3 regions of the Planococcus massiliensis genome follow, and region 1 is predicted to be linked to each of the others. Evidence: riboswitches for the same ligand, from Rfam matches in the RefSeq annotation. Region 1 holds a riboswitch; each other region holds the start of a gene.

Region 1 (9,796 bases):
AGGAAGAACCGCGGTCCTGGAATTGCCCTTCATTGTCGGTTGGATCGATTTGCTGCCAGAAAATTTCAAGCAGCTGTTCATAGGAAAAGATTTCAGGTTGGAACGTGATTTCCACAACCTCCAAATGCCCGGTTGTTCCGGACTTCACTTGCTCGTATGTAGGGTTTTCTACATGGCCTCCACTATAGCCGGAAATGACGCGTTCAATGCCGTCAAACTGGTCGAACGGCTTGACCATGCACCAGAAGCAGCCCCCTGCAAATGTCGCTTTTTCAGTCATATCGTTTTCTCCTCTCATTTCTAGGTGACAATTTCTTCTATTCAAAGCAGTTAATGAAAAAATCTTACCACTCCCACTGTTTTCGCACAATAAATATGTTTATACTTATGAAACAGAAACCTATTTAAGCGGTTAGGCGTCTCATGTAAGGTACGATTCAGAAAGGAACGTGTAGAGTATGGAAGAAGAACGCCAACAAGCCAGGAGAGGCCGGCGCAAGAAAAAACGGTTCCGCCTCCGTGGACTACTTTTATTGTTATTCATTGCCATTCTAGCGATAGGGGCATACGTGTTTATCCAATTTCAAAACGGCAGCAAGCTCGCTGAAAATACAGAGCAAATTCCGGTGACATTCAACGGCGATCCGGAAAACGACGAATTCGAGAATATTTTAGTGCTGGGCATCGACACACGCGGAGAAGAAAAATCGCGTACGGATACGATGATGCTCATGACGCATGATAAACAGACGGATGAAGTGAAATTGACTTCGTTCATGCGGGATATTTACGCAGACATCCCGGGCTACCAATCATATAAACTGAATACCGCTTATTATTTAGGCGGAGTGGACTTACTGGCTGACACACTTCGCGGCATGTTCGGCATCGAGATCCAGCATTATGCATTGATCGACTTTAAAAACTTCGAACAGCTGGTGGATATTGCAGCACCGGACGGCGTGGAAATTGAAGTCGAAAAAGACATGTCTGAAAAAATCGGCGTGTCCTTAACAAAAGGCACGCATCAATTGAACGGCAAGGAACTTCTTGGCTACGCCCGCTTCCGAGCGGACAATGAAGGCGACTTTGGCCGTGTCCGCCGCCAGCAGCAAGTGCTGTCTGCGATGAAGGAAGAACTGATCAGCGTGTCGGGGATTCCGAAATACCCGAAACTTGCAGGGGCGGTCCAAGGATATATCCAGACGGACATTCCTTCAACAGACCAAGTGAAATTGGCAATGCAGCTGGCTTTGAACGGCGGCAGCGACTTGGACCGCCTGACGATTCCTGTAAAAGATGGCTATAGCTACGGATCTTATTCCCATGCGGGTTCTGTTCTGGAACTGGATATGGAAAAGAACAGACAAGCTTTGTCCGAATTTTTATCCCAAACTCTGAAATGAATAGTCTGACAATATGTTAAACTGATAGATAGAGAAATATTTCAGAAAGTAGGAGTGGCAATGGAACCGGAAAAACAATCTTTTTTTTCGACGAATTTTATTCGCTTTCTAGGTGGAACGAATACGCTTTTCACTTTGATTGCCCTTGTACTTCTCGGATTGGTGATTTTCATCTTCCGGGAAGTCTCTTTCATTTTCAACCCTTTAAGTGTTTTCATGAAAACGGTCGTGCTGCCAGTCGTACTGGCACTGATCCTGTATTATTTGCTGCGCCCGATTCTTCGGCTATTGGAAGGATTTCGAATTCCGCGCATTTGGGGGATTTTGATCATTTTCCTCGGGCTCGTCGGACTGATCACCTTACTAGTCGTATTGGTATTTCCGTTCTTGAAGACGCAATTCCAGAATTTGATCATGGAATTTCCGAATTACTTCATGCAGCTTTTAACCGATCTGGATGCTTTTTTGCGGACATCCTACATCGGCGACTATTATACGGGTTCAAGCTTTGATATTGAGCAGTTGGTGGCGACGCTGCCCGGCAATATTACAGACACGCTGCAAAACACGGTAACGACCATTATTTCCGGAGTGACAGGGTTGATCTCGACGATTACGTCCGTTATCTTATCCATTGTGATTGTTCCGTTTATCCTTTTTTACCTGTTGAAGGACGGGGAGAAGCTTCCGGAGTATTTCGTGAAGCTGCTGCCGCCTCGTTTGCGCCACGATACGCGTGAAGTGCTGTCGGAAGCAGATAAGCAATTAGGCGCATATATCCAAGGACAAATCATTGTCGCTTTCTGTATTGGCGTCATGATCTACATCGGCTTTCTCATTATCGGCATGGATTATGCACTGCTGCTTGGGGTTCTCGCCATGGTCACGAGTGTCGTGCCGTATCTTGGACCGGCGATTGCCATTACGCCGGCAGCAATTATCGCATTGGTGACTTCGCCGTTCATGCTGGTGAAGCTTGCGATCGTCTGGACTGTGGTCCAATTGGTGGAAGGCAATTTGATATCGCCGCAAGTCATGGGGAAAACGATGTTCATCCATCCGGTGACGATTATTTTCGTTTTGCTGACAGCGGGATCCCTATTCGGCATAGCCGGAGTCATCTTGGGGATACCGATGTATGCCCTGGTGCGCGTATTAGTGTCGCATCTGTACAAATTATTCAAACGGCGGTATAACCGCCATGAACCGGCTCTTGAAAACAAATACGACTACACCGAGCTGAACTAGCAGTTTGAGAAATTAATGGCAGTGGTATAGAAAGATTATTAAAAGTTGGGGGTTTCCATGTATGAATTTCAAACAATTTTTATCTTCTATCGGCATTGGTTCGATGCAAATCGACACTGTAGTTGAAAGGCCGCATTTAGACGAAGGCGAAACCTTGAACGGCACCGTCTATTTCACCGGCGGGGAAAGCGACCAGGAAATTGACTATATCGAGCTGAATGTGTTGAAGCAAATCGAGAATTACCGGGAAGACAGCGATTTTGACATCATTGAACATACAGTGGCCAAGCAGACGTTGGAGTTTGCAGGCTCTGTAAAATCAAAAAAAACCGTCATGCAGCAATTTGAAATTGTTCCGGACGAACGCTGGATACTGGATGCGCCAAAAGCAAAATTGATTTTGCGGACGGTCGTCCACATCAAAAATGGAGTCAACGCAAAAGACGAAGATGAAATCACCTACGGAGTACAGGAATAGCAAACGAATAAAAGCACATGAATTGTTCCGGCAATTCATGTGCTTTTTTGATCGGAGGAGAAAAAGATGGCAGCCATCAATAATCTTGCTTTGGCAAAAGCGATAGAAGAATTGAAAATCGATGGAACGAAAAGGCAAATGGATATCCATAAGCAAAACGCTTCTTCTTATAATGGGAATTATATGGCAGCAGAAGGGAAAGGGATAATTTTTTATACGCCGTCGTACTGCTATGGCCTCGGATTCGGCTTTGACGACACGGTGTGCGAACAAGATCTTAAAGCGATCGAAGCAGAACTCGCTGCACGGAAGATTGCGCAGCATCTGCACTTGGAAATTACCCCTTTTTGCAACGAAGCTTTTATTCGCGTGTTGCAAAATAAGGGCTATACATTCGACCATTTTCTTTCCGTATGGATCCTGGATACCGAAACATGGCAAGAACCAGCCCGAAATCCGGCTGCAGAAATTGTCACAGTGGACGAGTTCCATTCTTACGATTGGGCCTGGACAGTGGCTCTCGGCATTTCAGGGGACGAAACAGCTACGGAAGAAGCAATGGAAGCGGTACGCGCATTTTGGGAAGTGTCCGGCAATACAGCTTTTCTTTTAAAAGAAGGGAAGGAATACGCCGCAGGGGCGACGATCGCCATCAAAGGAAACCTGGCAGAGATGTTTTTAACCGCTACACTTCAAGCTTATAGGGGGAAAGGCTATCAAAACCGGCTCATTGAAGAACGCATCCGGTTTGCAAAAGAGCAGGGCTGCCGATACATCACGGTAACGACGAAGCCGGGAACTTCGTCTGCACGCAATATGGAAAGGAACGGCTTTGCCTTACTGTATCAACGAGCCATACTGAAAAGCCCGCCATTGACAAAATGAGCGGGTTTCTGGTTTTCAAATGTAGAAAATTACATGAGGGTCATTTATTTGAACAAAAGAGTAAGCAAAAACAGGAAAAGGCTGTCGAGAATAAACACAAGAGCGTTTTCACAAATACTTGTAATAAACTACATAAGGATATTTTAAAAAACAAAAACCAGCAGCAAGAAAAAGAGAGCCTCAAAAGAAGCCCTCAAACATCAAAACCAATATCCAGCAGAACAGCTGGCAACCAGCAAAAGAAGAAAAACTGCTGTCATGGCTGCATCCACTTTTCTAAGCTTAATTACCTCGAAATAGTCAGATCTTGCTTCACCAGTAAAACCCCTTGCTTCCATCGCAAACGCGGAACGCTCCGCATTCCGGACAGCACCGGCTAGCATCGGAATCAAGATTCTTCGCATGCCGAGCAGGCGGCGCAGTGCATTTTTTTCAAGTTCAGCGCCGCGGAGCCGATGGGCTTGCTGGATTTGCTGGAATTGATCTTTCATCACGGGTAGGAATTGATAGCCAACGAGAACGCCGTAGGCAAGTTTTGGAGACAGTTTCAATTGCTGCATCAAACTCATGATGAATTTCACCGGATCGGTTGTAAAAGCGAACATGAGTGAGAGTGTAGAAAATGCCATGACTCGGAACGCGAGCGACAAGGCGGTTTGCAACTGTTCAGCAGTCACTTGGAATTCGAGAAATGACCATACAACGTCGCCGTTAGTATCGGCAGCAAATACGATGGTCGTCCATAAATAGCCAAAAGCGCCTAACGCAAAGGGCAGCATGAACAAGGACCAGGCCTTCCAGTTCACTTTGCTCATGAACACTTGCAAGAGCAGAACGCCAATCCAAAAAATGAATGGTGTCCACGGATTAAAGAAAAAGGCGATGGCAAACATCGAAAGGGCCACCAAGACGAACTTTAGCGAAGGGTTCATGTCATGCAAAAGATTCCGCAAGCCGTCCAGCTCCTTTCGGTGGAAGCAAGTGATGTTCAGCGAGCAATTCGCCATGATTCCAAACATCTTGAGCAGGATATTTTCCTGTCATTTTTCCGTCTTTTATCAGCAGGACAGAATCGGCAAGGCTCTCAGCAAACTCCATATCGTGTGTGACGATCAAGAAAGTGACTCCTTCATCCGCCCGTTCCGAAATCAGCCGATGCAATTCGAGAAGTGCCGCAGCGTCCTGCCCGGAAGTGGGTTCATCCATCAGAAGGACTGTGCGGCGGTCGGCAAGCATCGCACCGGTCGCGACACGGCGTTTTTGACCATGGCTCACTGAAAACGGATGGGCGTTTTCAATTTCTTTCAAGCGGAGGCGCTCCATTAAATCGTTCAATTGGGCTGAAGAGGCAATGCCTGAAAACGCCAACTCTCTTACTACAGTTTTTTCCAAAAATAGATACTCGGGAGACTGCGGCACGAATCCGATGCCGGGCGATTGAATGCTGCCCGCATCAAGCGCATAAATGCCGCACAATGCTTTTAATAATGACGACTTTCCGCTGCCGTTTGGCCCAGCGACAATCATGATTTCGCCCCGGTTTGCGGTAAATGATAAGCCGGATAAAAGTTCTTTTCCGTGGGCTTTAACTGCCATTCCGTTGACCTTCAAAACTGTTTCTGGAACCATCGTCGAAGCCCGTTCCGGCAATAAAACAGGGGGATGAGCTGTAGCTAATTTATCGCCAATTATAGAGCCGGAACGATCCAATTGGATTTCTCGGCTGAAAAAGGAATCCCATAAATCCAGCCGGTGCTCCACACCGACAATGGTCAAATCCAATTCATGCTGCAGACGGTCGAGCCAGAGGATGAATTCTTTTGCAGTCACCGGATCCAAATGTGAAATCGGTTCATCCAAAAGCAGCACTTCAGGCTCCATGATCAATGCACAAGCAGCAGCCACTCGCTGCTTCATTCCGCCGGATAAGGATTGGATCACTTCGTGGCGAAGAGCGGACAACCCGGTCAACGCCAAAACCTCCGTTATTTTTTGCTTCATCATTTCGCGCGGAACATGCAAGTTCTCCAGCGTAAAGGCCAGTTCTTCCTCGACAGTCGGCATACAGAACTGGGAATCGGGGTCTTGAAAAACGGTCGCAATCCGATGGTTGATTTCACCAGGCGCATATTCTTCAGCATCTTTGCCAAAAAGCTGGAGGCTTCCTGAAATTATTCCATCGCAGTTGAACGGATATAAGCGATTCAGCAAATAGACCAGCGTGCTTTTTCCGCAGCCGCTCGGCCCTGAAATGACAACGCGTTCGCCGCGGTGAATATCAAAAGATAAATCGGTTAAAGTAAGTTGTTCGTCATCAGGAAAACGGAAACGGACATTTCGAAAAGAAAAAATCGTCTCATGCACGGGCATCACCCTTCGTTGAACGGGAAATCGCATAGCCGCGAAGCGAACCGGTCGCAAGCAGCCCGTCAGAGATGAATTTCCCGCCGATTCCCGCAATGGCCATGCCGCTGATCACGCGAAGCGTAAACATCAAAGCGACAAAGGAAGGATCAAGCGCGGCATAGCCGGAGATGAAATAGCCGTAAACAAAACTGAAAACGGCCGAACCGGCACCGGCAAGCATCAGCACCGCAAGATTGAAATGCTTATAGCCGGTTAGTGCAAATGCGGCTTCTGCGCCTAATCCTTGAACGATGCCGGACAGAAGAAGGCGGGGGCCGACCGCATTCCCGAGCAGGACTTCAATTGCCGCAGCCATCGATTCCGATAGGACGGCTGCACCGGGTTTCCGGATGATGTTCATGCAGATGATGGAAACGATGAACCAGATGCCGAACATCCATTCATAAGCGAGGGGTCCGATCACAGCGGCCCAGATGTTCGAGACATGGACGAACACTAGGTAAACGATGCCGAACACGACCGCAAACAAAGACATCAATACCACTTCTTTTAATTTCCACGATTTCAGCATTTTATTTGCCTCCGTGGGAAGGACTGTTGATGCTCATCGAAACCGTCATGACAAGGTGGCGATGCTCCTCAGAACGCGCATTTGCAAATGCTTCTTCGTAAAAGGCAAAGACGTCATGGATGTCGCCGTGGATGCCGCTCGCGTAATGCATCGAGTCGTTGAAGACGCCGCGTTCTTTTGCCCGGTCAACTTCCCGGTAAATGACCGCCATGTAATCCGGATTGTTCATCGGATAAAGCGCAAATTGCGAAGAAACGTATTGCTTCGTCGCATCCGTATTCAACAGTTCATCCGATTTTTCCAAATACACATCTCCTGCCGAATCGCCAGGGCAGCCGATGGAAAACGTGCCGGAAAGTGCCACGTGTTCACCAGTTTTCGCCGCATGCAAGGCAAGCGCTTTTGCGACATTGAAGACGTGATTCTGTTTTCCCCGAATGACGGTCGAGACGTCGTCTGTGTGCATCCAAACATTTGAGGTATCGGTTTCGTTCAGCGCCCCTTTGATGATTTTGATGAAATCGCCAGTCATCGGATGAAGCGAAAAGCGAAATCCGACAATCGGGCTCGTGCCGCATTGCAATGGTTCCATATTGAATTCCTCCTAAAAATGTACACAAAAAAGGCCGCATCCGTGAAGATGCAGCCATAATCTACAAATAATTTCAAAAGGAATCATTTCAGAAATGCGCCGCACTTCCTCACGCAGGTCCTAACCTGATCGAGTTATAAGGGATCGAAGCTTGCGCTTGCATCTCAGCCATAATGGGCACCCCTAGTGCAGTAAACGGTATGCGGTTTTTGTGGGCCGGGTTTGCCCGGTTGAGTTCAGTGTAGCGGATATGAATAAATAAGTAAAGGCCAAAAGATCTAAAAAGGAAAGGGGAAGATACTCTGAATTCAAGTATTTCTTTCCAAAGTAATGTGCTATTATATGTAAGTTATTCCATTAAGAAGGGAAGAGGATTATTGGACAGGTCAGCAATTCAATCGAACAGGGAAACCATTTATTTTATCATCAGCTTAATCTTTAGCATCCTGGTTTATGTATTCGCCATCATTTCCGTCGTCGGCATTGCCATCGCACTTATTATTTTTGCTTTCATGCTTTTTGCCAACGCGATGATGTTGGGATCCATACGCGGAAACGGCATGCGGATCCACGAACGCCAATTTCCGGATGTCTACGAGAGAGTGCAAATTCTTTCAAAAGAAATGGAGCTTAAGAAAGTTCCGGAAGTTTTTGTGATCCAATCAGAAGGTGCATTGAACGCCTTTGCGACCCGCTTTTTCGGGCGCGATATGGTCGTTTTGTATTCGGAAGTGTTTGAACTGGCACGCGAACAGGGACAAGCAGAACTCGATTTTATCATCGCGCATGAACTGGCACACGTAAAACGCCGCCATGTCTGGAAGAACCTTTTGATTGTGCCAGCCGGGTTTATTCCATTCCTGAGCCAAGCGTACAGCCGCTCATGTGAATACACGTGCGACCGGCATGCTGCTTTTGCCATTCAGAACGCTGCAGCAGCGAAACGGGCGCTGACGCTTCTTGGCATCGGCAAAAAAATGTACACCGAAGTCAATGAAGAGGCATACCGCGAACAGATTTCGACCGAATCAAACGGCATCGTCTGGTTGAGCGAAGTGCTTTCTTCGCACCCGCTCTTGCCAAAACGCATTCAGGCGATCCAGCAATTTGAAGAGAGCGATGCCCGGGTCTATACCCAGAACACCGGAAGAATTGCTATCGGCGCCGCGCTGATTTTTGCAGGGATCATGGGCGTTTATTTTGTCAGTATCGCTCTTTTTGCTGGTGGGACCTTAGTCTATTCTCAATTTCTAAGCGGCTTTGATGATGCACTTTATAGCGACGAAGGGTTTTCCGTTGAAGGGCAAACAGCGCTTATTGCGGCCGCGGACGAAGGGAATCTCGTTGATGCGGAAGCGGCTATAGCGGATGGCGACGATGTGGATGCTGTCGACTCCGGCGGTGCCTCCGCCTTGATGTATGCCGTCTATAACGGCGACAGCGAAATGGCTTCACTCCTCATTGATGCGGGAGCCGATGTCAATACGGAAGACGATTACGACACAGCAATCGGCACGGCCATCTACTACGAAGACTATGGGATGGCACAGCTACTCTTTGAGAGAGGTGCGGACCCGACCATTGCAGGAAATGACGGCATGTCAGCCATGGATTATACGGAAGCGTCAACGGAAGCTGAGTTTGCGGATTATTTGACAGCAAATAACTGAGTCTGCAAACTTTCTGCAAAATGTGAAAAAAGTGAACCTGCCGAAAGATTGGCAGGTTCTTTTTTGCTTAGAATGTGGCATATCTTTAATATAGTGGTATACTGTTTAAATGAAAATTGGCAATCAATTTTTAACAAATTAGTCTAAGATCATATAGTTAGTTGAAAGAAGGTTTGAGTGATTACACTTTCAATACAGCAGCGTGAACAGCAGTTTGCTAATTTAGTTCGTGCTTATCGGAAAAAACATGTGGGCAAAGGTCCTGAAAAAATAAAAGTGACGTTTCAAAACAATTGGGCCATCGCTCATATGAGTGGCAGCCTAAGTCCAGTGGAACATTTTATGATTCAGAACGAAAATGGGAGAGATATGATTCGGCAGGCTCGAACGCAGATGATCAAGGAGCTGTACAATCAAATTCCCCCCACTGACATGGAAGAATTGGTTGGTGCGAAATTCGAGAAGTTGTTTACAGATATTCATGTCGAGGACGACGAAGTGATTTCGATATTTGTTTTTGATCAGCCGATTGATGAGCAGTTAAAAACGAATTGCATATAAAAAGCGGCGGATTGGGAT
Region 2 (9,796 bases), 1.2 Mb from region 1:
GATCGACGCGGGCAAAGTGGAATTCGCTTCTTGCTGTTCGATTACGCTTTCAGATGAAAAGATGAAACAGGTCTACAGCGAGTTCGAGAATTACCGCAATAAAATCGTCATGCGCCCGCAGGAAATTTCCAACCATCCGGAAGTGATCCGCCGCCTCGGATTAATTTCCATCAATACGGCGCTGGAATTCGATATTTACGGCAACGTCAACTCGACGCATGTATGCGGAACGAAAATGATGAATGGCATCGGCGGTTCCGGCGATTTTGCCCGCAATGCCCGCCTGGCCATCTTTGTAACGAAATCCATTGCCAAAGGCGGCAATATTTCAAGCATCGTGCCTTTCGCTTCTCATATTGACCACACCGAACATGATGTGGACGTCGTTGTAACCGAACAAGGCTACGCGGATCTTCGCGGCCTTGCACCTCGTGAGCGTGTCGAAGTGATCATCGAAAACTGCGTACACCCTACTTACCGGGCAGCGCTGCGTGAATATTACGAAGAGGCATTGACGCGCGGCGGGCAAACGCCGCACGTCCTGGAGAAAGCTTTCTCATGGCATGCGAATTTCGCAAATCATGGCTCGATGCTTCCGAAAAAAGAACAACTTGTATAAATAGATAAAACCAGCTGATTAAGCATCAGCTGGTTCTTTCATTTATTGGCGTACATTTCTGAAGTGTTTCTAGTGTAAAGTTCGATGATGTTGCCGAAAGGGTCCTCGGTGTACACCAGGAAATGCGGTTTGCCTTTCGTTGTTTGCCAGATTTTGCTGCGCTGTTTGCCGCCATGCTGGACAATGCGTTCGATCGATTCCACTAAATTATCGACAATCAGGCAAATGTGGAAAAATCCTTTATGAAGCGGAGGGGTTTCATCGTTGAAAGCGGGCTGCTGGAATTCGAATAATTCGATGCCAATCCCGTTATGTGACATCAAATGCGCATTCCGCATCTTTTGGATATCGGTTCCCTGCAAGTCCTGCGTCATATTTTCTTCATCTGCTTCAACCGCTTCAAACTCAAATGGCCCGGCGAGTGTGTAAAAGCCGAAGACTTTGCTGTACCAATCGATGGCTTGGTCAAGATCCGGCACCGCTAAGCCGATATGCGTGATTTCACCCATAAACAGACCTCCTTTACCGGATTCTTTACCCGGAAATGGCAAGGGCTACACAGTCTTAAAGACAGATTTTTCTGTGTAAACAAAAATGGTTGTTGTCAAGCCGGATTTTTAGTATTATAATAAGCAATTGTGAAATTCTGAAATGAGGGTTCTAATAATGAAAAATTCCATCTATGGTATGACGATTGATCAGCTAAAAGAATGGTTTTTAGAAAATGGACAAAAGAAGTACCGTGCTGAACAAGTATGGGACTGGTTATATATTAAACGCGTGACTGAATTTTCCCAGATGAACAATCTGAGCAAAGAAGTCATTGAATTGTTGGAAAACAATTTTGCGATCCGTACGCTTGAAGAAGCGGTAAAACAGGAATCGGCAGACGGCACGATCAAATTCCTTTTCCGTCTGCAGGATGGCAACTTGATCGAAACCGTATTGATGCGCTTTAAATACGGAAACTCTGTCTGTGTAACGACGCAAGTCGGCTGCAACATCGGCTGCAGTTTCTGTGCCAGCGGACTTTTGAAAAAGAGCCGCGATTTAAACGCGGGTGAAATCGTTGAGCAGATCATGCAAGTGCAAGCTCACTTTGACGCTCAGAAAAAAGATGAACGCGTAAGCCATATCGTGGTTATGGGTATCGGCGAACCGTTCGACAACTACACGAACTTGATGGGCTTCTTGAACGTTGTTAACTCTCAAAAAGGATTGGCTATCGGCGCCCGCCACATCACGGTATCGACAAGCGGCATCGTACCAAAAATCTACGATTATGCGGATGAAGGCTTGCAGGTGAACTTGGCGATTTCCATCCATGCGCCGAACAACGAATTGCGTTCACGCATCATGAAAATCAACAAAGCGTACCCGATCGAGAAATTGATGGCGGCCATCGATTATTACTTGGAAAAATCAAACCGCCGTATCACATTCGAATATATTTTATTGCGCGACGTGAACGACCATGTCGAAGAAGCAAATCAATTGGCGAAGTTGCTTGAAGACAAGCGCCACTTGTCATACGTCAACTTGATCCCGTACAACTCGGTCAGCGAACACGATCAGTATCAGCAAAGCACGCCGGAAGCCATCAGTGCATTCTACGATGCATTGAAGAAAAAAGGCATCAACTGCGGCGTTCGCCAAGAACAAGGCGCCGACATCGATGCAGCTTGCGGACAATTGCGCAGCAAACAGATCAAAAAAGAAAAAACAGCCGCTGTTTAAGCGATGGAGAAAAGGGCATTCCGCATCCGGGATGCCCTTTTTTGTTTGTTTCAATTGCTGAACGAAAATAGCCCTGCTGTGAATCCAAATAAAAAACCCTCCGCAAGATTTTGCGAAGGGTCTTTTGCCGTTGCATTTATTTGCCTCCGGACTGGAGATTGATGCCTTGGATAAAGTATTTTTGGAAGAAGAAAAACAAAAGAATGACCGGAAGGAGCACGAGAAGCGATCCTGCCATCAAGTAATTCCACTGGGTATCCAATTGTCCCTTAAACACGGCAAGTCCAAGCTGCAAAGTATACAGGTTTTCATCGTTCAAGTAGAGAAGCGGGCCAAGGAAATCGTTCCAAGCGCCGTTAAACGAGAAAATGGCTACAGTGGCAAGCGCCGGCTTCGTTAGCGGAAGGCCGATTTTCCACCAAATATAGAAGTGGCTGGCGCCTTCCATTTTTGCCGCTTCGATCAGTTCAGTCGGAATCGTCATATAGAACTGGCGCAGCAAGAAGATGTAAAAGGCACTTCCGAAAAAGTGCGGAACGATGAGCGGATAGTACGTATTGACCCAGCCCAATTTAGAAAATAAAACGTATTGCGGGATCAACGTAACAAATCCTGGGATCATCATCGTCGACAGCACAATCGCAAACCACACGTTTTTGCCGCGGAATGGAATTTTCGCAAATCCGTAAGCGATAAAAGAATTCGCGAGTACGCTGCCGATCACGACTAACGTGGTGATGGTCAAGGTGTTAATCGTATAAGTCGTGAACGGCGCAACTTGCCAAGTCCGGATGTAATTTCCCCATTCCCAGGATTCCGGGAAGAAAGAAGGCGGATAGGACATGACTTCCGCCATCGTCTTAAGGGAAGTGGCGAACATCCACCAGAGCGGCGACAGAATCAGCAGACTGCCTGCAGCGAGCAAAACAAAATTGAATACGCGCCACATATTGTTGCGGTTTCCGCGATGCTGAAAAAATCCGGTTTTTGAAATCGTCTGCAATTTCTCCGGTTCGTCGAGATAAGCTGTTTTTTCTTCCGGCTTGTCCATTTACTTATCCTCCCCTTCATAATGCACCCAGCGGGGGGCAAGTTTCAGGTTGATGACGGTCAGGATGAATACGATGACGAACAGGATCCACGACATCGCCATGGCGTATCCCATATCGAAATTTTCGAATGCCTGGTTCCACATATACAAATTGTAGAACAGGAGAGAATTGGCAGGGCCGCCTTCGCCATTCCCCGACATGATATACGCTTCCTGGAAAATTTGGAAGCCTCCGATCAGGCTTGTTACGACGTCAAAGAAAATGACGGGCGTGATCATGGGAATGGTAATGTGGATGAATTGCCGCCACCGGCTCGCGCCGTCAATTTCCGCTGCTTCGTACAAGGATTTCGAAACGCCTTGCATGCTCGCGAGATAGAGGAGCATCGAACCGCCGACGCTCCATAATTTCATCAAGATCAAAGATGGTTTTGTCCAATCGGGATCAAAAAGCCAGTTCGGCCCGTCGATGCCGACCCAGCCCAAAACGAGGTTGACCATCCCGGTTCCGGGTTCAAGAAGCTGCATCCATAAAAGGTAGACGCCGACCCCGGACAGAATTGCCGGCAAGTAGTACAAGGTCCGAAAGAAACGGATGCCTGGTACATCCTGATTCAGAAGCGCTGAAAGAAAAATGGCGCCTAAAGTTGTTAAAGGGACCGAAAGCAGTACGTAGTACAGCGTATTCCATAAAGAAGTCCGAAAAAGACCATCTTCCACGATAAGCGTTTGGTAGTTTTCAACTCCGATGAATTCCATCTGTGATGTTATATTGTAGTCTGTGAAACTTCCCGCAAACGAAAACAATAGCGGCCCGGCGGTAAAACCGATGAAACCGATAATGAACGGCAGAATGAAGATATAGCCGTAGATGCTTTCTTTGCGCCTCATGGACAATCCTCTTTTCCCCAAAGGACTCCCTCCTCGCTTATTGATTTTTTTCGATCAATGCTTCCACATCAGACTGGGCTTTCGCAAGCGCCTCTTCGGCAGTTTTTGAGCCAAGGAAGAATTCATCAACCTGCGGATTGATGTAGTTGAAATAGCTTGGAGCTGCCACTGGAGCCGGCGTCAGCAACGTATCTTCCATGCTGTCGACTGCCATTTGGTAAACCGTCTGGCCCTGTTCCGTCAATTCGTCAGATTCGGCAGCTGCTTCAGCCGCTTCAATATTCGCTACGTTGTCAAAGTTTTTAACCGCCCAATATTCCTGTGATTCTGCACCGGTCAAGTATTCGATAAATTTCCAAGCAGCTTCCGGATCGCTAGAACCTTTCGGAATTTCTGCTACAAACCCGCCGCCCCAGCTTGTGTGACCATTGCCTTCTTCGTATTCAGGCAACTGGACGACTCCGAAATTCAAATCTTCCGCGTAGTCGCGGATCTGCGTATAGAAAGTCGGCTGCTGGACAATCATCGCCAAGTCGCCGCTGAAGAATGGATTTCCTTGCTGGCTGTCGATTTGCGCCTGGAATGAGTTGACGACATCTTCGCCGATACGGTCTTTCCAGGATTTTAGCCAATTGAGGACTTCTACATTCTTTTCAGTGTTGATGTTGACAGTATCCGTATTGTGATCCGGCCCGAAATAGTTTTCGCCATTTGCGTTCAGGAGCCACACATCGTAGCCCACGCCCCATAATGGATAAAAGCCGAGACGATCGTAGCTATTGCCGTTTTTGACATCCAATTTTGCTGCATATTCTTCAAGCTCAGCCCATGTTTCAGGCGGATCTTCCGGGTCCAGCCCCACTTCTTCGAAGGCGTCTTTGTTATAGAAAAGGACGCGTGTATCGGTATTGAAAGGAATCCCGTATGAATCGCCTTCGTGAAGGGTCGCATTCCAAAGTTCCGGATAGAATTTTTCAGAGAAGCTGTCATCGTAGAATTCCGATAGATTCATTGCCTGTTGTTCTTTTCCGCGAAGGGCGGTGGCATTGATATCGTTGATGACGACATCCGGCGGATTCCCGGCAGCGATTGCCGCTAATTCCTTCGTCCAGATATCTCCCCACGGACTATAAGTATGCTTTACTTCAATTTCATCTTGGGAAGCGTTAAAATCTTCAACAATCTTGTCAACGACTGGGCGGCGGATTTCGGAACCCCAGAATGTCCAAAAATCGACTACAATTTTGCCGTCTTCATTAACTGATTCTTTGTCATTGTTGCTGGTCTGGAAGCCGGCACAGCCGCTCAGGATCAAACCAAGCCCAATAAGGGTGATGAGCAATGTCTTCATGTTTTTCATTCGGTTTCACTCCTTCAAGTTTATAAGTTATGTACGTTTTATAGAAAAATTGCTTTGATTGTCGAAGTAATTAAAGAAATTCGACGCCGTTAATTGAAATTTGAGCCTCCTTTCAATCGGAAAGAGCATAAATGCCCCTTCTTCAGGGTAAGTATATAACAAGTTCTTCTGCTTTTCTATGTTGAATTTACAATAGACAGAAAACTATATACAATTAAAGAAAAAGAAATGGGGAATTTAAATGGCGGAGATTTCGATTAAAAATCTGGGAAAAACCTATGATAATGGCGCAACGGCCGTAACAGACTTTAATCTTGAAATCCAGAATGAAGAGTTCATTGTCTTCGTCGGCCCTTCAGGCTGCGGAAAATCGACAACGTTGCGAATGATTGCCGGCCTCGAGGAAATTACGGAAGGTGAATTCTTTATTGATGGAAAACGCATGAATGAGGTCCAGCCAAAAGAAAGAGATATCGCTATGGTTTTTCAGAACTATGCTTTATATCCCCATATGACGGTATTTGAAAACATGGCTTTTGGACTAAAATTAAGGAAGTTCAAGAAAGCGGAGATCCGGAAACGTGTGGAAGATGCTGCGGATATTCTCGGCTTGCGGGAATATTTGGACAGAAAGCCGAAAGCCCTGTCAGGCGGGCAGCGTCAGCGTGTGGCGCTCGGCCGTGCAATTGTCCGGGATGCCAAAGTATTTTTAATGGATGAGCCGCTGTCAAATCTGGATGCAAAACTGCGCGTCCAAATGCGGGCGGAAATTGCGAAACTCCATCAGCGGCTGAAAACGACGACGATTTATGTGACCCATGACCAGACCGAAGCGATGACGATGGCCACCCGGATCGTCATTATGAAAGATGGCCATATCCAGCAAGTCGGAAGCCCGAAAGAAGTCTATGATTATCCGGCGAATCGTTTTGTTGGAGGCTTTATCGGTTCACCGGCCATGAACTTTTTTGAAGGCCGTTTGGAAAAAGGCTCCTTTGTATTGGGTGACCGGACGATCAGCATCCCGAAAGAAACGTTGGACATCCTGAATAGCCGAGGCTACGTCGGGAAGCCGCTGACATTAGGGATCCGGCCGGAACATATCCACGTCAACAGCGAAGATTTATCCGGCCTGCCGGTCAGTGAATTTGATGCGACCGTTACCGTATCGGAATTGACAGGAGCAGAAACTATTATTTATGCCGTTTATGCGGAGCAGGAATTTATCGCCCGGGTTGAAGCGGACACGGCCATCGAGCCGGGGCACACCGCGCGGCTGGCTTTCGATATGTCGCATGTCCATTTCTTTGATGCAGAAAACGGCATGCGCATAAAAGCTGAGAAATCAGATAAGTCTGTTGCAGAAGTCGAATCTGTGCTATAGTGATGTCGACAACCAAATAAAACACCCACTGGGGGAGCCGGATATCGGCTGAGACGGGCATTAGCCCGGACCCTTTGAACCTGATCTGGATCATACCAGCGTAGGGAAGTGGCGAGAAGCATGCTATTTTTCTATCTATGACTGCATACGCAAACGCCGCTTTCCTTAACTGGGAAGCGGCGTTTTTATTTGCAAAAAGGAGATGGCCAAATGACATTTTGTAAAGAAGTCCGGTTGGAGTGCAAGGAGCTATGGGAAGCGAGTTTTGAACACCCGTTCGTTAAAGGGATAGCAGATGCGACGCTGCCGTTAAACGTCTTTCGCTATTACGTCATGCAGGATGCCTATTACTTAACGCATTTTGCAAAAGTGCAGGCGATCGGCGCGGTAAAAGCCAATGATTTAGAAACGACTAAGCGATTTGCATTTCATGCAGAGCATACGTGTGCGGCAGAAATGGCTTTGCATGAATCGTTCATGAAAATCCTTGGAGTGACCAAAGAAGATTGGGCTGAATTTGAGCCATCGCCGAATGCCTACGCCTACGTATCGCATATGTACCGTTCGGCTGAAGGAGATTTGGCAGATGTCCTCGCTGCGATTCTGCCTTGCTACTGGCTGTATCAGGAAATCGGCAACCGCCTGAAAGAAGCGAAGCCGGATCATCCGATTTACAGCCGCTGGATTGAAACTTATGGCGGCGAGGAATTTGCAGCGCTTGTAAGGGAACAGATGGAGCGGATGGACCATCTCGCAGAAGGGCTTTCGGAAAATCGCCGCAAAGAACTGAAAGACCGTTTCCGGCGCAGCTGCTATTACGAATGGAATTTTTGGGAACAGGCTTGGACAATGCAGACATGGACGGTAAAACCTTATACGAAGGCTGGTGTTTAAGATGATTGAAAAATTGCGCGCTGAAAATCCGATTGTCCACTGCATCACGAACCACGTCGTTTCAAATTTCCAGGCCAATGGGCTGCTGGCAATCGGGGCTTCTCCGATTATGGGGGAAGCGCCGGAAGAAGCGGTTGAACTTGCGTCGCTTTCGGGAGCTGTGTCGCTTAATATCGGAACGTTAAATGCCGGGACGCTGGAAAGCATGCTCATTGCCGGAAAGACAGCAAATCAATTGGGCCGCCCAGTCGTGCTAGATCCTGTAGGTGTAGGAGCGACAGCTTTCAGGGCCGCTGCAGCTGAGAAAATTTTGAGGGAAGTGAACATTGCCGTGCTTCGCTGCAATGCTGGAGAGCTTGCGGCCATTTGTGGAACTGAATGGCGAGGGAAAGGCGTAGATGCCGGCAGTGGGGAAGCGGATGTGAAACAGTTAGCAGTCGAGGCGGCGAATAAACTCGGGCTGGTTGTCGCAGTGACCGGTCCGATTGATTTCGTGACGGATGGAAACGACTTGGTAGAAATTCCTTTTGGGCATCCGCTTATGTCGGCCATTACGGGATCTGGCTGCCTGTTAAGCGCGATGGTTGCTGCTTTTCTAGCAATCTCTCCTGAAAATGTATTAAATGCGGTCGCAGAAGCGCTGCGTTTTTACGGTCAGGCCGGGGAACGAGCTGGCCAATCGGCTTCCGAACCGGGCAGTTTCCAAATCGAATTTCTCAATCAATTGTCTAAACAGAGTACAGGCCATAGCGAACACATTCCCGGAAAGGAGCTGCAGCAAAAATGATGCCACAAGTATTGACCATCGCTGGATCGGATTCCGGAGGAGGCGCAGGAATTCAAGCGGACATTAAAACATTCCAGGAACTCGGAGTTTATTCGACTTCTGTACTGACGGCCGTGACCGCTCAGAATACGCTAGGCGTTGCCGCTATTTACCCAATGGCAAGAGAAGCCGTTCGGACTCAATTGCAGGCTGTCGGAAAGGATTTCCGGCTAGCGGCATTGAAAACCGGAATGTTATTTAATGAAGAAATCATTGAAGAAACGGCCAAGTGGATTCGGCATTTCAATTGGCGGCAGCTGGTGGTCGACCCGGTCATGATTGCCAAAGGCGGAGCGAATTTATTGCGCGCAGAAGCAGGGGCTGCGTTGAAAAAGGAGTTGTTGCCGTTAGCGTCTGTGGTCACGCCGAATATACCGGAAGCGGAAGTCTTGAGCGGTATTGAGATTGCGGATCCTTTGTCGCGCAGACTTGCAGCAGAAAAGATTCTGTCGTTCGGCTCCCAGTCCGTCATTATCAAAGGGGGACATGGGAAGGACGAAGAGACCGCAGAAGATTTCTTTCTTCATCGGGACGGCGAGGAACTGCTGTTCCGGTCGCCTCGAATTGCGACAGTGCAAACCCATGGCACCGGCTGTACGTTTTCGGCAGCCCTAGCTGCGGAGCTGGCGAAAGGGCAGCCGCTTAAAGAAGCGATCTATACCGCTAAACGATTTATCCAGGCGGCTTTGAGCAGTGAATTGAATATCGGGGCTGGCCATGGTCCGACCAATCACGCCGCCTACCGAAAATATGGGGATGAAAGAAGGGAAATGTACGATGTCGAAATTCAGTAGAGTGCCGGCCGTTTATTTTATTCTCGGAACAGGAAATGCCGGAGGAAAAGATCCATTGGCCGTTCTCGAAGCAGCTTTAAAAGCAGGCATCGATTATTTTCAATTGAGGGAGAAAGGGCAAAATGCATTAGAAGGTGCGGAATTGCTGAAGTTTGCGCTCGACTGCAAGGAGCTGTGCCGGCGCTATGAAACGCCTTTCCTGATCAATGACGATCTTGAGCTAGCCAGGGCCATTGATGC
Region 3 (9,796 bases), 830 kb from region 1:
TTGATCGTAGCTGTTTATGAATTGCAAGCAGACGAAATTTACATCATCGGCCATCACGATTGCGGCATGTCGGCCATCGATCCAAAATCCATTTTATCCAAGATGGAAGCAAGAGGAATTGAACGAAAAACCATAGAAATGATGGAATATTCCGGAGTCGATTTGGAAGGATGGCTGCGCGGCTTTAGCGACGTGTCAGAAAGCGTCAAGCACAGCGTCCAGATGGTGCGCAACCACCCGCTGCTCGACAGCAAAGTTCCGGTTCATGGCCTTGTGATTGATCCGACAACCGGAAAATTAGATATGGTTGTGGATGGAAGAAACGAAAACCGCTGAGAATTTCTCAGCGGTTTTTGTCTTGTTTTTTATAGTGAAGATAATCCAATGGAATGCCGGCTTTGCCAAACTGGCGCAGAAAAGAAGTGATTTGTCCGCGATGGTACGACGCATGGTTGATGACCGTAAACAGCATTTCATCGCGCGTATTGTGAAATTCGCCGCCGCGCATGCTTTTGAAGAACAGCCCTTCCTGCCATTGCTCTTCGGTCAAAGAAGCAAAGTACAATTCCATTTCCGCATGCAAGAGCATAAATGCTTCAACCGCTTTTTCTGTCGTTGAAACATCGTACCGTTCGAATGCCGGACTTTCCACACCATTCATTCGCAGCAGCCACAGTTTTTCTACGCCAATGACATGCTCCACCGTTTTTTCGATGGACTCAAAAGAGTTATCTCCAATTCGGGTGTAAAAGTCCTCTCCGATTGACTGGACATGCTGAAGACATGCCTGAGTCGCCCATTGGTGATAGGAAAACAAATCGTTTCGATCCATCTCGCACCTTCCTTTCGCTGATGCTGTTATTCTGAAAACCACCGGACAATGTTTTTCCACCATCTTTTATAGGCGGCCTTGCCCTTTCAAAATTCACTTTCAAGCAAAGCAAATTGATAATGGTCTTCCCAGACGCCATTGATGTATAAGAATTCGCGCAGCAAGCCTTCATTCAGGAAGCCCGTCTTTTGCAGGACGCGGATCGACCCCATATTTTTCGGGGAGACGTATGCCTCGATCCGGTGCAGCCGCAATTGCTCGAAGCCGAACGTGTTGACCAGCCGCACCGCTTCTGTCGCAATGCCTTTGCCGATATAGCCCTCATCGATCGAATAGCCGACCAGCGCACTGAGGAACGGCAACCGTTTGATGCTGTACATCGAAATGTGGCCAATCATTTTATTGGACTCATGTTCAAAAATGCCAAAACTGTATTCCCGATTTTCCCGCGCCTGGTATATCGATTCCCGTATTTTTTCACGCTGCACCAATGCCGTAAAGTAACTGTCTTGATGGCGCGGTTCGTAGATCGCCCAGTAATCACGATTTCTTACCAGCAATTGAACCATCTCTTCCGCATCATCGACAGTAAGCGTCCGAAGGTAGCAAGTCTTTCCATTGAATAATAGATTCATATCATTCGAAAGAAGAAGTTAGCGCATTAAACTCTTCCGCATCTTTCACGCAAAGAGCAATGCCTTTTTCCCAGAAGGCTTCTTTGGTGATATCTTCTCCAAGATGCTTGAGCGCTAACTCTTCAGCTGTCATAATCGCAGTATCTCTTAGCAAAGCCATATACTTGCCTTCGAAATCGGCGCCTTCTTCCAATGCTTTGGCATAAATGCTCAGCGAGAATAAATAACCGAATGTATACGGGAAATTATAGAACGGCACATACGTAATGTAGAAATGCAGCTTAGAAGCCCAGAAATGCGGATGCGTTGACTTCAAACCGCCTGCAAAGCCTTCGTTTTGCGCTTGTTCCATCAGCTCATTTAAACGGGCTGCCGGCACGACGCCGTTTTTTCGTTCTTCATAGAAGCGGGTTTCAAACAGGAAGCGCGAGTGGATATTCATGAAAAACGCCACACTGCGCTGTACTTTATCTTCAAGCAATGCAATCTTTTCTTCTTTCGATTGGGCATTTTTAACGGCTGCATCTGCGACAATCATTTCAGCGAAAGTCGAAGCCGTTTCCGCTACGTTCATTGCATACGAACGGTTCAGCCCATGGACCGGGTGCATCGCGTAGGAATGGAAAGCGTGTCCCAGTTCATGTGCAAGCGTCGCCACATTCGACATGGATCCACTGTACGTCATGAAAATGCGGGATTCCTCTGCCATCGGCAACTCGGTACAGAAACCGCCTGGCCGCTTGTTTGGACGGTCTTCCGCTTCAATCCAGCCTTTTTCAAAAGCTTGCAGGGCAAATTGCCGCAGCTCAGGCCCGAACTTGCCGAAATGCTCCAAGATAAATTCTGCGCCTTCTTGATACGTAAATTGTTGCGTGCTTTCCGTAACCGGTGCATCTACATCGAACCAATCCAGGCCATCTTTCCCGAGAATTTCTGCTTTGCGGTTCAAATAAGCGACAAAAGGCTGTTTGTTCTTGCTGATGGCCCCCCACATCGCATCCAGCGTTTCCTGCTTCATGCGGTTCATATGCAAAGGCTCTTGCAAAACATGGTCCCAACCGCGTTTTTTGTACACTTCCAAACGGAATCCGGCAATCGAATTCAAGGTCTTCGCGAAAAAGTCTTCTTTCTCAGTCCACGCCTCTTCCAATTTCTCATACGATTCTTTCCGAATTTCAGCTTCTTTATGGGAGCTAAGATTATTGGCTTGTCCGACCGACATGGTCTTTTCTTCGCCATCAATCGTCATTTTGATTTTAATTTCGCCCACTAGCATATCATATAGCTGGCTCCAGCCGTGATAGCCATCCATGCTGAGTGCCGTGATCAGGTTTTCCTCTTTTTCGGAAAGCTGCATTTTCGCTTCTTCCCGCCATTCGTTTAAGAAGAAATGGAATTCTTTCAACGCATCCTGCTCAAGCAATTCTTTCCACACGGCATCATCCGTTTTCGTTAAATCCTGTTGAATTTTCTGGAGCGATGCATCAAAACGCGCATGGAGAGAAGACGATTCGCTTTGCAAAATGGCCGCTTTCTTGTCTTCCGTATTTTGCGCCATCAAACAGCCAATAAAAGATCCCGCTTGACTGAGATGCTGCATCAGCGCATTTACTTCTTCCAGCAAATTTGCCACCTTTTCAGCGTCTTCGCTTGAAGCCGGCGCTGTAAAGTGCTGAGCCGTTTTTTCAAATTCATCTAATTTGGGCGTTGCCTCGTCCATATGTACCCGCAATTCTTTTGAATCGCTGCCCCCTTGGAACAATACATCCAAATCCCATACTTCCGGAAATTTAACCGTCATGATTTTACCCCCTGGTAAACTTAATTTTCTAAAAACACTTATAAGTATACCATTTCCTGCAAAATGTCGGAACCACACGAACTTATGAATGGATTGCTTTTGAAAATTCTCACACGATCTTCACAAACCTTCCTTTTTATGAATATTCTTGGAAGTGAAGTTTGTTGAACCGCTTCCCGACAGGTATACTAAAATAGGAGGGGGGTCTTTTATGGCTAGAATACTGCTGATGACAATCGCATATATCAGCATCATCGTAATCAATTCACTAGCGAATATTTTGCCGCTTAATGGGCAAACCACTGGCGAGATTTCCAACCGCCTTCCGGTTCTATTTACTCCAGCCGGCTATGTATTCTCAATTTGGTCTGTTATTTACATATTATTGGCTATCTGGATTATCGGGTTTTGGATCCGCTACAAAAAAGGGGAAGTCCCGTCAGCCAAAATCACTTTATTCTTTACCTTGAGTGCTGTATTTAATATTGCCTGGCTGTACCTATGGCATTATGAGTTTTTTGCTTGGTCCGTTTTAGCCATCTTTGCCTACTTGGCTTCTTTGATTGCCTTGTATCTGCAATACAGCAATTCCGAGCGCAAACTCACAGAACGCCTTCCAATCTCCGTTAATATGGGATGGCTCAGTGTCGCCGCTATTGCCAACACCAGCTTTGTTTTGACGTTCTACAATTGGAGCGGCTGGGGCTTGAGCGATCAATTATGGACCGTTATCATGCTGACGGTAGCAACTGCTCTCGCACTCCATATTCGCTTCCACCATTTTGACGTTCCTTATGCCCTTGTTTTCGTTTGGGCCTTTATCGGCATTGCCGTGAAACACGGAACCAATGAACTGTTGGTCACGACCGCTTCCCTGTTTTTAAGCGGGGTCATCATCACCGGCATTTTGCTCATCAAAAAAAGATCCTGATAAACAGGATCTTTTTTATGTTTAATTGAGTTTTGTCAGTAAAATGGGCTCGCCTTTAGTGACAAGAACCGTATGTTCAATCTGGGCCACCAGCGATTGGTCAGGCGTGATGAATGTCCAGCCGTCTCCCGATTCCACAATATGCTCAGCTTTCTGAGAAATGAAAGGCTCGACAGCAAGAACCATGCCTTCTTTTAAGATCGTGGTTTCCCATGCATCGTAATAATTCAAAACATGCTGCGGAGCTTCATGCAATGATTTTCCAATGCCGTGTCCCGTTAAGTTCTTAATGACGAACAAACCTTGCTGCTTCGCTTCACGCTCTACCGCTTTTCCGATCTGGTTCAGCTTAGCGCCGGCTTTCACTTTGCTCATCGCCCGGTCAAATGCCGATTCAGCCACTTGGCATAATTTTTCTTTTTCCGGATGGCCATCCCCAACTACAAAAGAAATGCCTGTATCTGCAAAATAGCCTTCATAAGATCCTGACACGTCGATGTTCACGATGTCGCCGTCATTGATGACGCGCTTGCCCGGCATGCCGTGGGCCACTTCTTCGTTCACGCTGATGCATGTATAGCCCGGGAAATCATATTCCGCTTTCGGGCCAGATACGCCGCCAAGCTCTTTGAACATTTTGCCGCCCAGTTCATCCAATTCTTTTGTCGTAACGCCCGGCTTCGTCGCTGCTTTCATCGCTTCGCGAATTTCAGCCACCATGCGCCCTGCTTTCTTCAGCATTTCAATGTCTTTCTCATTCGTTGCAATCATTTGATACCCTTCTTTCAAATTGTCTACTGAAAATTATAGCACACGAAAAGCGCAAGCGCCCGTTTGGTGCCATTTATGAAAAGAGCCGCCGGAGAAATTTCCTCTCCGGCGGCTCTCACTTTTTTCAATTCTAAATTTTTACTGGACTTCGGCATCCACCAATTTAGGGGCAGCGGTGAAAAGCGCCGAACAAACCGCGGCTGCCAATAAGAAAACAGGAATCATATAAGTGGCGTTGTAGACAGCTGAATAAATTAGCACGTTGCCTTCTGCAAACATCCCGAAGAATAAAACACCCGTGATGACATGCATCAGGTAGCGCAAGAAAGATGCGATCAATACGCCGATCACGGCTGCAGCAATCATGCCGCCTGCTTTCCCTTGCTGATGGGCTTTCAAATAACGGCTGCGCATCAGGCCAGCAAAACCGACGGCTCCGTAAGCGACGAGATAATCCAAAATCACTTGCATTACAACAAAACCGAAAGACAACGGCGTAACGGAAATGACGCCGGTTACGATTTGCAGCAACCCGACTAACAGCCCGGTTAAAATTCCGGCTGCTGTGCCTCTTCTAAAAGCCATCAAAACAATAGGGATCATGACCAGGCTGACCGATCCGCCTTGCGGCATTTTAAACGCCACAAAATCCAATACATACCCGAGCGCTCCAAAAATCGCAATCTCCACCATTAACAAAACACGTAAATTTCTCATGACTTCCTCCTTGTGTTGTGCACATCACCAGAAGGGCCGCAGAAAAAAACCATAAAAAGCGGCGCCAGGACAGATCCTGACGCCGCATAAAAGGCAGGTTTCTATCCACATCCCTGCGCAAGCGTTAACTTACAGGTTCGAAGGGTAAGAACAAAACTGTTCACTCTCAGCAAAAGCTCCCCTTGTGGTGTATACATTAAATTCTCTTTCACCTTTCATTGTACACAAGGTCAAATGTGAAAGCAATTCGTTTTAAGTGCTCTTCTTGGGGTACACTTTTAATGATGAACGATTTTGAAAGGTGGTGAAAGCAGCAAGCATCCATTTGCTGCTAAGGACATGATTGACTTACTAAAAGATTTGATTAAAATCAAAAGCGATGATCAAGAAGGCGCCAATCAAGCATTACTGTTTTGTGCCGATTGGCTGAAAGAAAAAGGAGAAACTGTCACGATCCATGAAAACAACGGCTTCAAGATGCTTACTGCCATCAAAGGCGCCGGAGAAGAGACGCTCATCTGGAACGGCCATGTGGACGTGGTGCCTGGACACGAAGAGCAATTCACTCCATTCGAAGAACTTGGACGTTTATATGGCCGCGGCGCAGCCGATATGAAAGCGGGCGTAGCGGCAATGATGCAGGCGTTCATCGAACTCAATGCCTCGGCTTTGGAGAAAACGGTTCAACTACATATTGTCACCGATGAGGAAATCGGCGGCCGCAATACATCGAAATGGTTGGTTGACCAAGGATACCATGGCGACTTTGTCATCTGCGGAGAACCGACAGGCTTAAAAGTCGGGCTCCAATCAAAAGGCATATTACGAATGGATTTGACTTTTAAAGGAAAACCGGCGCATGGCAGCCGCCCTTGGGAAGGCGTCAATGCCATCGAATCAGCAATGAAATACCATATGGCCATGAGCGAATTGCCTTTCCGGAAAGAATCGACGGAATACTACGAGCAGCCATCCGTTAACTTGCCGATCATCAAGGCAGGCGACCGCTATAATGTCGTGCCGGAAATTTGCCATATGTCCTACGATATCCGCTTTATGCCCGGACAGGACAAAGATGAAATCGTCCGGCAAATGGCTGAACTGGCGGATACGTTAAATGTGGATATGGAATATAAAGCAAGCGGTTCTACGCCTGCTTTAACAACGACTCAAGAAAATCCGTATATCCAAATGCTGCAGAAAGCGATTAAAAACGTAACGGATCAGGAAGCGATTCTTTTTGGCCAGCACGGGGCTGCGGATACACGCTACTATGCGGAAGTTACGGGCGGCGAAGGCGCAATTGAATTTGGCCCGAGCGGGGATGACTGGCACGGCAATGCGGAATATGTCACGATCTCCAGTGTCCATGAATACAAAGAAATCCTTGTTGCGCATGCCCTCTTTAAATGAAAAAGGTTTGCGTTTCATGAAATAAGGGAAATCATTAATTAGCGAATCTATGATGGGAGCGATGAATATGGGAATCGGACGCATTGTGAAGACGGCAATTAAGATTGCACCTATTGCCTACCCAATTATTAAAAAAGTGATGGACAGCAAAAAAGCTGGAAATACGACACCTTATAAGACGCCAAACTCCAAACGATAAAAACAAAGCCGCAGCGATTGAAATCGCTGCGGCTTTGTTTTATTCAAATATAAGGAAGAACTTCACGCAAGGCTAAGTAGTCCAATTCCACTTTTTCAGATGGGCGCATGGCCGATGTATTTTCCAACGCCGGCGGATTCTCGGTTGAGGCTGCACCTTGTTCCTGCGCTTGTAGAATCTGTTCGAAACTTAACGGGTTCGGTGCAGGGAGTTCGGTGTTCTCAACTTTCCAGCCTTTCTGGTACTGCTCTAAAAAAGCATTGGCCATCGCTTGATAGCCTGTAAAATTCGGATGGACATCTGCAGGATTCGGCACTTTATCCGTTGGCGATGCACCAAAAGCGGCATCAACCGGAACAAACTGCGCCCCCGCTTTCGCCGCCGATTGTTTTAAAATCGCATTCAAGCGGTCCAGCTGCTTGCCTGTCCCTTCTTTTTGCGAATCACGTACATGCGGATAAGCGAAATAATAGCCCATGACGTAGACGTCCGCTTTCGGGGCTCTTGCTTTCAATTCGGCTAGGATGGCTTCCATGTTCTGCCGCGCCTCATTCAACGCAAAGTCAGCCTGGATTTGCTGAAAAGTCAGCGAGCCTTCTTTTGGATTTACTTGCACTAAGCGCAGTAAGTCATTGGCTCCCGCTGATAGCGTGATGATATTCGCTGAAGCCAACACTTCTTTTGCTTCCGGAGACTTGATTCTCTCCAACACATCTTCTGTCGTAAAGCCTGGGAACGCCAAGTCTTTCGTGAATAAAGCGACAGGCTGATGGCGTGCGAGCTCTCCGGCAATCATATCAGCGTAGCCTGCATCAATTTGGGAATTGGGCGTTTGCCCTGCAGCCAAGGAATCGCCCAACGCTACATAAAACGCAGGTATTTTAATCGCTGCCTGCGCTTGCACCGAAGAACCGAAGAACGTGAAAACCAGCACCAACGCGATTCCTATTTTCTTCACTTTGCTCACCTCTTAAAATGCCCAGTTTCCGTTCCGGAAAACCGGTTCGCTTGAGCCGTCTTCGTAAATGCCGTCAATCGACATCTCGCCGCTGCCGATCATAAAATCTTCGTGAACGATTGATGTGTTCAATCCGATTGACTCCAATTGTGTACGTTCCAAATCACGCGCTCCTTCGTAGCACGTTGGATACGAATCGCCGATTGCCAGGTGGTTTGATGCATTTTCATCGAAAAGCGTATTATAGAAAAGAATATTGGCATCCGAAATAGGCGACTCATGAGGAACTAAAGCTACTTCCCCTAGGTACGCTGCCCCTTCATCCGACTGGATCATTTCATCCAGCAGCTCTTGTCCGACTCCAGCTTCCGCCTTCACAATTTTTCCTTTTTCAAAAGTCAATGTGAAATCATCAATGATATTCCCTTGGTAGACAAGCGGTTTTGTGTTGCGGACAAACCCTTCGACACCATATTTAGCCGGGACTGTATAGACTTCTTCCGTCGGCATATTGGCGATGAACGAATTGCCTTGCGGCGTTTTTGCAGCGCCTGTCAGCCATAGATGCTTTTCCGGAAGAGAAATCGTCAAATCCGTGCCAGGTGCAGTGTAATGCAATTTCGCAAACCGTTTTTCATTCAATTGTGCAGCACGGGTTTCCAAATGCTCAACGTGGTCTGTCCATTTTTGGACAGCATCGCCTTCGCCAATGCGCACTGTTTTAAAGATGGCATTCCAAAGCGCTTCAATTTGCTGATCGCTTTCAAGATCCGGGAATACTTTTTCGGCCCATTTCTTGGAAGGGATGGCGATAATCGACCATGCAATTTTATCCGAGCCCACTGCTTGGCGGTAGTTCTCCAATGCCTTGCCTGCTGATTTCTGTGAATCCGACAGACGTTTCGTCGGGATTCCGGTCAATAAATCCGGATCTTCTGCATCAATCCACAAGAAGGAACCGCCCGTCTTAATGATTTCATCGCGCTGGACAACTGACCATTCCGGATATTCGTTGAACGCTTCGTCCGGCGCCAATTCGTAATGATCGCGTGTATGGACTGGGTCTGCGTAATTGACATGGACGCGCTTCGCGCCAGCTTCATATGCTTTTTTCACCACTAAGCGTGTGAATTCGACGGTATCCGTCGTTGTATTGATCAAAATGATTTGCCCTTTTTGGACATTCAAGCCGACATGGACTGTCAGCTCTGCATATTGTTCCATTTTCTCTTGAAAAGTCATCATTTTTTCCCCTTTTCAGAAACTGTTTTGCTGTTGCCTGCCACCAATTGGCCGCCATGAAGAATTTTTTGGACCGGTTTTGACGGCAATTCTTTCGTGAATTTCTTGTAATGCCGTTCATCTGCGTAAGCGAGCAGCGTCAAGACTTCGCCGTCTGCACCTGCTCGTCCCGTGCGTCCTGAACGGTGCATATACTGCTCCACTGATTGCGGCACGTCCACGTGAATAACGTGGGTAACGGCGTCAATATCCAATCCTCTGGCCGCCACTTCCGTTGCGATTAAAATGGAAACTTCT

What was found. A riboswitch is a leader RNA that binds a small molecule or an ion and turns the genes downstream of it on or off. The one in region 1 is predicted to bind thiamine pyrophosphate.
Region 2: linked by a shared signal. The riboswitch ahead of tenA (thiaminase II) and the one ahead of BN1080_RS07990 (YkoF family thiamine/hydroxymethylpyrimidine-binding protein) in region 1 are both predicted to bind thiamine pyrophosphate.
Region 3: linked by a shared signal. The riboswitch ahead of thiT (energy-coupled thiamine transporter ThiT) and the one ahead of BN1080_RS07990 (YkoF family thiamine/hydroxymethylpyrimidine-binding protein) in region 1 are both predicted to bind thiamine pyrophosphate.

Annotation. Positions count from the first base shown of each region.
Region 1 covers NZ_CCXS01000001.1:1,639,821-1,649,616, forward strand. The annotation lists gene msrA (peptide-methionine (S)-S-oxide reductase MsrA) at 1-280, opposite strand, end outside; gene BN1080_RS07955 (LCP family protein) at 459-1,406, shown strand; gene BN1080_RS07960 (AI-2E family transporter) at 1,467-2,654, shown strand; gene BN1080_RS07965 (sporulation protein) at 2,716-3,132, shown strand; gene BN1080_RS07970 (GNAT family N-acetyltransferase) at 3,199-4,017, shown strand; gene BN1080_RS07975 (energy-coupling factor transporter transmembrane component T family protein) at 4,218-4,970, opposite strand; gene BN1080_RS07980 (ABC transporter ATP-binding protein) at 4,951-6,381, opposite strand; gene BN1080_RS07985 (ECF transporter S component) at 6,374-6,955, opposite strand; gene BN1080_RS07990 (YkoF family thiamine/hydroxymethylpyrimidine-binding protein) at 6,957-7,547, opposite strand; TPP riboswitch at 7,637-7,742, opposite strand; gene BN1080_RS07995 (M48 family metallopeptidase) at 7,925-9,217, shown strand; gene BN1080_RS08000 (Na-translocating system protein MpsC family protein) at 9,395-9,778, shown strand.
Region 2 covers NZ_CCXS01000001.1:472,145-481,940, forward strand. The annotation lists gene BN1080_RS02375 (acetyl-CoA hydrolase/transferase family protein) at 1-619, shown strand, start outside; gene BN1080_RS02380 (VOC family protein) at 658-1,128, opposite strand; gene rlmN (dual-specificity RNA methyltransferase RlmN) at 1,286-2,356, shown strand; gene BN1080_RS02390 (carbohydrate ABC transporter permease) at 2,493-3,407, opposite strand; gene BN1080_RS02395 (carbohydrate ABC transporter permease) at 3,408-4,319, opposite strand; gene BN1080_RS02400 (ABC transporter substrate-binding protein) at 4,336-5,658, opposite strand; gene BN1080_RS02405 (ABC transporter ATP-binding protein) at 5,900-7,042, shown strand; TPP riboswitch at 7,063-7,166, shown strand; gene tenA (thiaminase II) at 7,253-7,936, shown strand; gene thiM (hydroxyethylthiazole kinase) at 7,938-8,723, shown strand; gene thiD (bifunctional hydroxymethylpyrimidine kinase/phosphomethylpyrimidine kinase) at 8,720-9,556, shown strand; gene thiE (thiamine phosphate synthase) at 9,540-9,796, shown strand, end outside.
Region 3 covers NZ_CCXS01000001.1:2,469,221-2,479,016, forward strand. The annotation lists gene BN1080_RS12405 (beta-class carbonic anhydrase) at 1-336, shown strand, start outside; gene BN1080_RS12410 (DinB family protein) at 344-832, opposite strand; gene BN1080_RS12415 (GNAT family N-acetyltransferase) at 919-1,467, opposite strand; gene BN1080_RS12420 (M3 family oligoendopeptidase) at 1,469-3,268, opposite strand; gene BN1080_RS12425 (tryptophan-rich sensory protein) at 3,480-4,199, shown strand; gene map (type I methionyl aminopeptidase) at 4,221-4,970, opposite strand; gene thiT (energy-coupled thiamine transporter ThiT) at 5,109-5,687, opposite strand; TPP riboswitch at 5,781-5,880, opposite strand; gene BN1080_RS12440 (M20 family metallopeptidase) at 6,027-7,100, shown strand; gene BN1080_RS17465 (hypothetical protein) at 7,168-7,299, shown strand; gene BN1080_RS12445 (SGNH/GDSL hydrolase family protein) at 7,343-8,257, opposite strand; gene BN1080_RS12450 (aminopeptidase) at 8,270-9,499, opposite strand; gene BN1080_RS12455 (DEAD/DEAH box helicase) at 9,499-9,796, opposite strand, start outside.